One region of the Micromonospora sp. TSRI0369 genome, then DNA from elsewhere that is predicted to be linked to it. Evidence: riboswitches for the same ligand, from Rfam matches in the RefSeq annotation. Region 1 holds a riboswitch; each other region holds the start of a gene.

Region 1 (2,193 bases):
CAACTTCGTCGACCGCGTGCCGCTGCAGATGTGGAACTGCAACAACACCAACGCGCAGAAGTGGACGTTCAGCGGCACGGCGCTGAAGAGCCAGAATGACAAGTGCATGGACATCGACGCCGGGTCCACCGCCAACGGTGCGGTGGTGCAGCTCTACACCTGCAATGGCACCGGCGCTCAGCAGTTCACCCTGAACGCGGCCGGAGACCTGGTCAACCTTCAGGCCAACAAGTGCGTCGACATCAAGGACCGGAACGGCAACGACGGCGCGAGGCTCCAGCTCTGGGACTGCACGGGCGCGGCCAACCAGAAGTGGCGCAAGGGCTGACCGGCCCTGCGACGGGGGCGGGGGCCGACCGCGAGTCGCTCCCGCCACCCGCCGCGACGGCTCGCCGTCCCGCAGGACGGACGCGCCGACCACGCCGGCTCACCGCCCCATACGATGGACAACGGTGCTGGTTCGCCGTGCCCGTGAAGGGTGTGGCGTCGTAAGAGGGAACCCGGTGTGAGTCCGGGACTGCCCCGCAGCGGTGAGTGGGAACGACAGCCGTCATCGAAGCACTGGACCGTGAGGTCTGGGAAGCGACGGCCAGTAGGTGACCGGATGGACCGGTCGCGCCCGCGAGTCCGAAGACCTGCCCGCACCGCGCACACCGTCCGGTGTGCGCCGCCGACGGTCGCTCGGGACGGCCGGTGCGGAAGCCGGTACGCCGCCTGTACCCCTTCCCTCCCTGCCCCGATCGGCCTCGTGTGCTTCGAGGGAAGGGATCTCCATGAGTACCGCATTCGGTCAGAGCACCGTGCTGGGCTATCCGCGTATCGGGGGCAACCGGCAACTCAAGAAGGCCGTCGAGGCCTACTGGGCGGGCCGGATCGACGCCGAGGAGTTGGCGGCGACCTCTGCCGCGCTACGGGCGGAGGTCTGGCGGACGCTGCGCGACGCGCGCCTGGACGCGATCCCGTCCAACACGTTCTCCTACTACGACCAGGTGCTGGACACGGCCGTCGCCGTCGGCGCGATCCCGCACCGGTTCGCCCGTCTCGGCCTCGGCGATCTCGACACCTACTTCGCCATGGCCCGGGGCGTCGATGCCGAGCCGGCGCTCGAACTGACGAAGTGGTTCGACACCAACTACCACTATCTGGTTCCCGAGATCGGCTCCGACACCGCCTTCGCGGCGAATCCCGACAAGGCGCTGCGCGAGTACCGCGAGGCCCGCGAGCTGGGAATCGACAGCCGACCGGTGCTGGTCGGCCCGGCCACATTCCTGCTGCTGGCCAAGCCCACCGAGGCGCGCGGCGAACCGTTCGACCGGTTGACCGACCTGGTCGACGTGTACGCCGACATCCTGCGATCCCTCGCCGCGGCGGGCGTGCGATGGGTGCAACTGGACGAACCCGCCTACGTCGCCGACCGGAGCACCGCCGAGATCGACGCGCTGCGGGAGGCGTACACCCGGCTCGGCGCGGTGGAACAGCGGCCGGCGATCTTCGTCGCCACCTATTTCGGCGAGCTCGGTGACGCGCTGCCCGCCCTGCTCGACACGCCGGTCGAAGCGGTTGGTGTGGACCTGGTGGCCGGGCCCGGCAACCTGCGGCGGCTGGCCGGTGCGGGACCGCTGCGTGGCAAGACGATCGTGGCCGGCCTCGTCGACGGCCGCAACGTCTGGCGTACCGACCTGCGCGCCGCCGTGGCGGCTGGTGCCGCTGTCACCGCCCTCGCCGACCACGTCGCCGTGTCCACCTCGTGCTCGCTGCTGCACGTGCCGGTGGACCTGTCCGCCGAGACCGCTCTCGACCCGGCGCTGCGTCAGCGGCTCGCCTTTGCTCGGCAGAAGGTCGATGAGGTCGTTCGGCTCGGCCGCGCGCTGCGCAACGGCACCACGTCCCTGCCCGAGCCGCTGCCGCCCACCCCGGCCGCATGGCGCGACGACACCGTACGCGGCCGGCTCACCGCGTTGCGTGCCACGGATCGGCAGCGCGGCGCGTACCCGGAGCGAGCGGCGGCACAGCAGGCCCGGCTGAACCTGCCGCCCCTGCCGACCACGACCATCGGATCGTTCCCGCAGACCGACGAGCTGCGCCGCGCGCGTGCCGAGCATCGGGCCGGCCGCCTCGACGACACCGCCTACACCCGGCGCATGCGCGCCGAGGTCGAGCACGTCGTCCGGCTCCAGGAGCGGCTGGGCCTGG
Region 2 (2,193 bases), 360 kb from region 1:
GCTGGTACGCGGTCTCACCGCGCCCGCCGCGCACCTGGCCTGGACCGGGCTGACCGCCGCCGCGTTGTTCACCTTCGCCGCCGCGCCCGGCGGCCGGAAGCTGGCGGCGTTCCTGCTCACCTTTGCCGCCGCCGTCACGCTGCACACCTGCTGGGACACGTTCGGCACGCAGCCCGCGTACCTGTTCATCGGCGGCGTGTCGCTGGGCTGGGTGCTGCTGCGCCTGCACCTGGACCGCGAGCGGCCGGCCGCCCCGCCCCGGGCGCCGGAGCATGATCCTCACCAGCTCGCCGAGGTGGCGGGGTCGGAGCCCTCCTGATGCCGCCACCCCAGCGTGCTGAAGTCGATCAAGCGGCCTGACCCGTCCCGCCGAGCAGCAACAATTGTGCCGCGACCGGGCCCGCGTCGGGCCGGACGAACTGCGGCAGGAACGCCACGCTGAACAGGATCATCTTCGGGCTGAGCAGGTTCGTGAGCAGCCCGCGCCGGAACGCCCGCCCGGCGCCGCCGTCCGGCCCACCGCCCGCCGGACCGGTACGGCCCCTGCCGCGCAGCGCCCGCACCCCGAGCACGATCAGGTACGCCGCCCCGGCCCACCGGATCGCGGTGAACAGCACCGGGGACGCGGCGATCACCGTGGCGAGCCCGGCCACCACGGCGGCGACGTGCACCGCCTCCCCGGCGGCGACCCCGAGCGCCGCCACCGCCCCGGCCCGCGCGCCGTACCTGGTGGCGTTGGCGAGCACGAACATCATGTCCGGCCCGGGGGTGAGCATGAGCACCACGATCGCGGCCAGGTAACCCGCGAGCGTGGTGGCCGACAGTCCGAGCACGCCTCAGCCCTCCTCGACGCCGTCGAGCAGCGCCCGGCGCAGCGCCAGCCGGTGTTCGCGCCGGATCTGCGCCTCCCGGTAGCGCCGCCGGTCGCCGTCGGTGCCGGGCAGCAGCGGCGGCACCGGCCGGGGCTGGCCCTCGTCGTCCACCGCCACCATCACCAGGTGCGCTGTCGCCACGTCCACCGGTGGCACCGCACGGTCCCAGCGGTCCGCGCTGACCTTCACGGCCACCTCCATCGAGCTGCGGCCGGCCCAGGTGATCCGGGCGTCCACGTGGACCACGTCGCCGACGCGTACCGCGCGCAGGAAGGCCGTCTCGTCGATCGCGGCGGTGACGGCCGGTCCGTCGGAGTGGCGGGCGGCGACCACCCCGGCGACCGAGTCGATCAGGTTGAGGATCCGGCCGCCGTGCACCGTACCCATGAGGTTGGTGTGGTGCTGGTCCATGATCTGCGACAGGGTCAGGTGCGAGGCCGACGGTGGTCGGCCGGTGAGGGTGATGGCATCGGTCATCGTGCGGTTCCGTCCTACGCAGAAGCGGACCGCCGACCGGACGGGGTGTGCACGTCGAGGCACGCCGACGGCTCCCGCCCGGCGTGTCACCCGCCCGACCCACCCGCGAGGTCGACGGCAGCGCGCACCGGTGGTACGCGCGACGCGGGCAGGTCTTCGGACTCGCGGGCCTGACACGAGGTCGCCTACTGGCCGTCGCTTCCCAGGCCGGTGGCCCAGTGCTGTTGACGGCGGTCGTTCCCACTCACCGCTGCGGGGCAGTCCCGGACTTCCACCGGGTTCCCTCTTACGACACCCGGCCGTCGCCGACCGGGTGAACCAGCGCTGCCGGCAGCCTAACCCAGCCCCGACCCGCCCTCGCCGGGACCCGCGTTCCGCCCTGCCCCGCAGTGCCCCCGCCCGTCCCACTCCGGCGCACCCGTTGCCGGCCCGCAGGCGCAGTCCGCATAGCAGGACGGCTCTCTCGCCTGTCAGGAAGGCCCGAGATCTTGGAAGGAATGCGCCCCTATGGGGGCCGTTTCGTACCAAGATCTCCGGGCGGACCAGCGTAAGCGGGTGACGGGTCAGCCCGCGTCGGCGGGTGATGCGTCAGGAAGGGCGGCGACGGCGCAGCAACAGTGCGACCACGGCGGCTGCTGCCACCGCGGCGGCCGCTCCGCCGACCAGGAGTCCCACCGGCAGACCGCCGTCGTCGGCGCCCGTCGAGGCGTCGGCGCTCGCCGGAGAGGCGTCCGCACCTGCCGAAGCGCCTGCCGGAGCGCCCGCCGAAGCGCCTGCCGACGTGCCAGCCGGAGCGGATGTGCCCGCCGAAGCGTCTGCGGTCGGTGACGGGACGGCCGCCGGG
Region 3 (2,193 bases), on a different contig from region 1:
TGACCGACGGGCTGGCCTTCGCTGCCGCGCTCACGTTGCTGGTCGTGGCGGGCTGTCGCGGTGCGGCTGCGGCAGCGGCGTCACCTGCGCCTGGCCACCTGACCGGCGGGGACGTGGGCGGAACCCGGGGAGACGATCGCGGTCAGGCCGGCGGTGGACAGCGTCGCCCCGCCCAGGTCGAGGCGTCCACCGGCCGGGTCCCGCGATTCCGGGACCAGTAGCCGGCCGGCGAGCAGGCAGATCACCACGATCGGGACGTTCACCAGGAAGATTGCACCCCAGGGCAGGTGAGCCAGGACGAGTCCGCCGATTGGTGGCCCGGCGGCGAAGCCCAGCGCACTGGTCGCCGCCCAGATGCCGATCGCCGGGGACCAGCAACAACATCTTCCCGCTCGTCCCCGGCGTGGACGGCGTGGTACGCGACGAGAAGGGCAACGTCCGCTGCGTGGTCCTGCACGATACGCCCCTTGGAACCTTCGCCGAACGCACCCTGATCGACCCTCGCGCAGCGTGGTTCTACCCGACGGCGTGGACCCGGTGCGGATCGCCACCGCCATGAACCCGGGCGATGTCATCCTGGATCGCGCTGACGCGCCGCATCAACTTCACCGCGGGCCAGCGCGTCCTTGTCCTCGGCGCCGTCGGCAACGCAGGTCGGATGGCGATCCAGATCGCGAAGTACCGTGCTCGCTCGTCGAGCTCTTCGACGTCTGCATCGCCGGCCTCATGCCCACGACCGAGGAGCCGGTCGCCGGCGGACGTGGCCTCGCACCTGCGCTCACGTATTGCTGCTCAGCCTCAGCCACGGCGCTCACTGTCGATCACGTGCCCTCGCCCAGCCACCGCGCACGAGAAAGGAGCCGGATGGGTTGCGGGCCGACAGCCACGCCGAGGCCGGTCCGGCGCGTCGGATTTCCCACAGCGGGTGCCCGGACCGGATCCGCGGCGAGCGCGGGCCGTTATGGTGGGGACGCCGTGGTGTTCGGGAAGCCGGTGTGATGCCGGCGCGGCCCTCGCCACTGTGATCGGGAGACCGTCGGCCCTCGTCGTTTCGCGAGGTCACTGGGCAGAGATGCCTGGGAAGGCCGGCCGGCGGTTGCTTGTCCCGTCAGCCAGGAGACCGGCCACGGCACGTTCGTCCCCGTCCACGAGGTGTTGGAAGGCGGTCCCGCTGTGCGGTTCCCCATGCCCTGGCGCGTTGCCGCGCCGTTGTTGCTGTCCACTGTGCTGCTCACCGGCTGCGGCGCCGATGCCAAGCCTGCTGCCGCACCACCGGCGGTGTCCGCTGGACCGGTCGCGGTGACCAACTGCGGCACCCCGGTGACCATCGCGGCGCCACCGATGCGGGTCGTCACCATGAACCAGGCCGCCACGGAGATCATGCTGGCCCTGGGCCTGCAAGATCGGATGATCGGCACGGCCTACCTCGACGACGCGATCCTGCCCGCCTACGCGGACGCCTACGCGAAGATCCCGGTGCTGGCCAAGGAGTACCCGACCAAGGAGAAGCTGCTCGAGGCTGAACCCGATTTCGTGTACGCGTCGTACAACAGCGCGTTCGGTGACGAGGGGGTCGGTGACCGCGCCGACTGGCAGAAACTCGGCGTCGGCACCTACATCTCCCCTGCCGGGTGCCCGGCGCAGACCCGGCAGGCGAAGCTCGCCATCGGCGACGTGTTCACCGAGATCCGCGAGCTCGCGGCGATCTTCGGGGTGAGCGACCGCGGCGAGAAGCTGATCGCCGACCACGAGGGCCGCATCGCCACGGCCGCAGGCACCGCCCGCAACGTGAAGGTCATGTGGTGGGACGGCGGCAGCGACGCCCCGAGCGTCGGCGCCTGCTGCGGCGCCCCCAACATGATCATGTCGGCGGCCGGGGTCACCAACGCCTTCGCCGACCTCACCGGCAGCTGGGGCGACACAAGCTGGGAGACCGTCACCGACCGCAACCCCGAGGTCATCGTGCTCGTCGACGCGAGCTGGGATCCCGCCGCGCAGAAGAAGACCTTCCTCGCCGGGCACCGCACCCTCAAGGACCTGCCCGCGGTCAAACAGCAGTGGTACGTGGTGATCCCGTTCTCGTCAACCACGGCCGGTGTCCGCAACGTCCTCGGCGTCGAAGCCCTCGCCCAGGGCATCGCCGCGCTGCCGTCCGGGGTCCCGAGCTGACCGCCGTCACCACCCGGCCCGCCC
Region 4 (2,193 bases), on a different contig from region 1:
TCACCGCCGCGCCGGCTGTGCTGCTTCAGCAGCACCGCCTCGGTCTCGGCGGTGACACCGTGCACGACGAGCCGTCCACCGGCGCCGAGCGCATCCCAGCAGGTGTCCAGCACGCCGGGGACGGTGGCCCCGCCGCCGACGAACACCGCGTCGGGACGGTCCAGGCCGGACAGGGCCCCGGGCGCCGAACCCTCGACCAGACACAGACCCGGCACGCCGAGGGCAGCGGCGTTGCGGTGCACCAGCGCGGCCCGGTCGGAGCGGGGCTCCACCGCGATCGTCCGTGCCGTCGGCCAGGCCCGCATCCACTCCACACCGATCGAGCCGCTGCCGGCGCCGACGTCCCACAGCAGCTGACCGGGCGCGGGCGCGAGCCGGGCCAGGGCACTGGCCCGCAGGTCACGTTTGGTGATCTGCCCGCCGTGCTCGAACGCGTCGTCGGGCAACACGCCGCCCGAGGCCCAGCCCGGACCGGCACCGCGAGCTTCGACAGCGAGAACGTTCAACCGCGGCACGTCGTTCAGGTCCCACCCGGCCGCGGTGGTCGCGGTACACGACTCACCGGCGGCACCGAGGTCACCGAGCACGACCAGCCTGGACTGCCCCCAACCGAGCCCGGTCAGCACCGCGGCCACGGCCGCGGGTGTCGTCTCGTCGCTGGACAGCACGAGCAGCCGGCGCCCGGCCGAGAGCGCAGGCACGATCAGCCGTAGGTCCCGGCCGACCAGGCTGACCGTGGTGACGGACTCGGCCGGCCATCCGAGACGTGCTCGGGCGAGGGCTACCGAGGAGACCCCGGGCACGATCGTCACGCGCTCCGGGCCCAGGACGTCCAGCAGCGTCGTGCCGATACCCGACACGAGCGGGTCGCCGGAGGCCAGCACGACAACCGGCCCTCGCGCGGAGGCGAGCACACCTGGCAGATTGTCCCGCAGCGGCGACGGCCACGCCACGCGCTGCTGGCCGTCGACGGGCGGCACCGCCTCGAGGTGCCGCCGCCCGCCGAGCAGCGTCGCGGCCGCCCGCACCAGCGCCCGGGACGGCTCCGGCAGACCCACCCACCCGTCAGCCCCGATCCCCACCACGGTCACCCGCTCCTCCATGGAGATGCACCCTAGCCGCCCACCGGCCCTTGCCCCGGCCACCGGGGCGTCTATGGTGATGCACAGGTTCGAGGTGCCCCACGACCGTGGTCGCGGGGAGAATCTGGGAAGCCGGTGAGAATCCGGCACAGGGCCCGCTGCGGTGATCCAGGCATTGACCTGGGAAGTCCGAAGACCGGCCTCGATCCGATCCACGGCGCATGCCGCGTCGTGGACCGCCATGGCAGATCGAGCGGGAGCCCTACATGCCAGCGCAGTACCCCTTTTGTGCCGTCGTCGGCGCCGACGACATGACTCTCGCCCTCACCCTGGTCGCGATCGATCCGCTCATCGGCGGTGTCCTGATCCGCGGGGAGAAGGGCACTGCCAAGACCACTACCGTGCGCGGCCTCGCCGAGGTGCTCCCGGCGGTACGGGTCTATGCGGGCGACCGGTTCTCCATCGACCCGGACGATCCCTCGGCGGTCTGCCCCGACGGGCCGTTCGACGTGCCCACGCCCGTCGTCGAACGGCCGGTACGCCTCGTCGAACTACCCGTCGGAGCCGGCGACGACCGGGTGACCGGATCGCTGAAGCTCGATGCCGCGCTGCGAGACGGCGTCGTCGCGTTCGAGCCTGGCCTGCTGGCCCGGGCCCATCGTGGCCTGCTGTACGTCGACGAGGTCAACCTGCTGCCGGACCACCTGGTCGACCTGCTGCTCGACGCCGCGGCGACCGGCCGGGTCAGCGTCGAACGCGACGGTGTCTCGGTCGAGCATGCCTCCCGGTTCGTGTTGATCGGCACGATGAACCCGGAGGAGGGCGAACTGCGCCCGCAGCTGCTCGACCGGTTCGGCCTGACGGTCGAGGTCGCCGCCCCGCGTGACCCCGTCCTGCGGGTGCAGGCGGTCCGCCGCCGGCTCGCATTCGACGCCGACCCGGAGGGCTTCGCCACACGCTGGGCCGGCGAGCAGGAAGCCCTGCGCACCCGGCTGGCCGCCGCCCGGCGCTCGCTGGCCGGTGTCGTGCTCGACGACGAGACGCTGACCAGGATCGCCGAGCTGTGCGCCGCGTTCGACGTGGACGGCCTGCGTGCGGACCTCGTCACCGC

What was found. A riboswitch is a leader RNA that binds a small molecule or an ion and turns the genes downstream of it on or off. The one in region 1 is predicted to bind cobalamin.
Region 2: another riboswitch for cobalamin. It lies ahead of AMK25_RS11235 (acyl-CoA thioesterase); the one in region 1 lies ahead of metE (5-methyltetrahydropteroyltriglutamate--homocysteine S-methyltransferase).
Region 3: another riboswitch for cobalamin. It lies ahead of AMK25_RS06075 (ABC transporter substrate-binding protein); the one in region 1 lies ahead of metE (5-methyltetrahydropteroyltriglutamate--homocysteine S-methyltransferase).
Region 4: another riboswitch for cobalamin. It lies ahead of AMK25_RS06130 (magnesium chelatase subunit D family protein); the one in region 1 lies ahead of metE (5-methyltetrahydropteroyltriglutamate--homocysteine S-methyltransferase).

Annotation. Positions count from the first base shown of each region.
Region 1 covers NZ_LIVU01000003.1:180,297-182,489, forward strand. Annotated here, with positions in the region: gene AMK25_RS09740 (beta-1,3-glucanase family protein) at 1-328, shown strand, start outside; cobalamin riboswitch at 440-657, shown strand; gene metE (5-methyltetrahydropteroyltriglutamate--homocysteine S-methyltransferase) at 774-2,193, shown strand, end outside.
Region 2 covers NZ_LIVU01000003.1:540,097-542,289, forward strand. Annotated here, with positions in the region: gene AMK25_RS11225 (PrsW family intramembrane metalloprotease) at 1-319, shown strand, start outside; gene AMK25_RS11230 (LysE family translocator) at 348-833, opposite strand; gene AMK25_RS11235 (acyl-CoA thioesterase) at 837-1,349, opposite strand; cobalamin riboswitch at 1,480-1,687, opposite strand; gene AMK25_RS11240 (copper resistance CopC family protein) at 1,938-2,193, opposite strand, start outside.
Region 3 covers NZ_LIVU01000002.1:170,238-172,430, forward strand. Annotated here, with positions in the region: partial or broken gene AMK25_RS06070 (MFS transporter) at 132-371, opposite strand; cobalamin riboswitch at 960-1,143, shown strand; gene AMK25_RS06075 (ABC transporter substrate-binding protein) at 1,186-2,169, shown strand.
Region 4 covers NZ_LIVU01000002.1:181,289-183,481, reverse strand. Annotated here, with positions in the region: gene AMK25_RS06135 (bifunctional cobalt-precorrin-7 (C(5))-methyltransferase/cobalt-precorrin-6B (C(15))-methyltransferase) at 1-1,103, opposite strand, end outside; cobalamin riboswitch at 1,158-1,301, shown strand; gene AMK25_RS06130 (magnesium chelatase subunit D family protein) at 1,349-2,193, shown strand, end outside.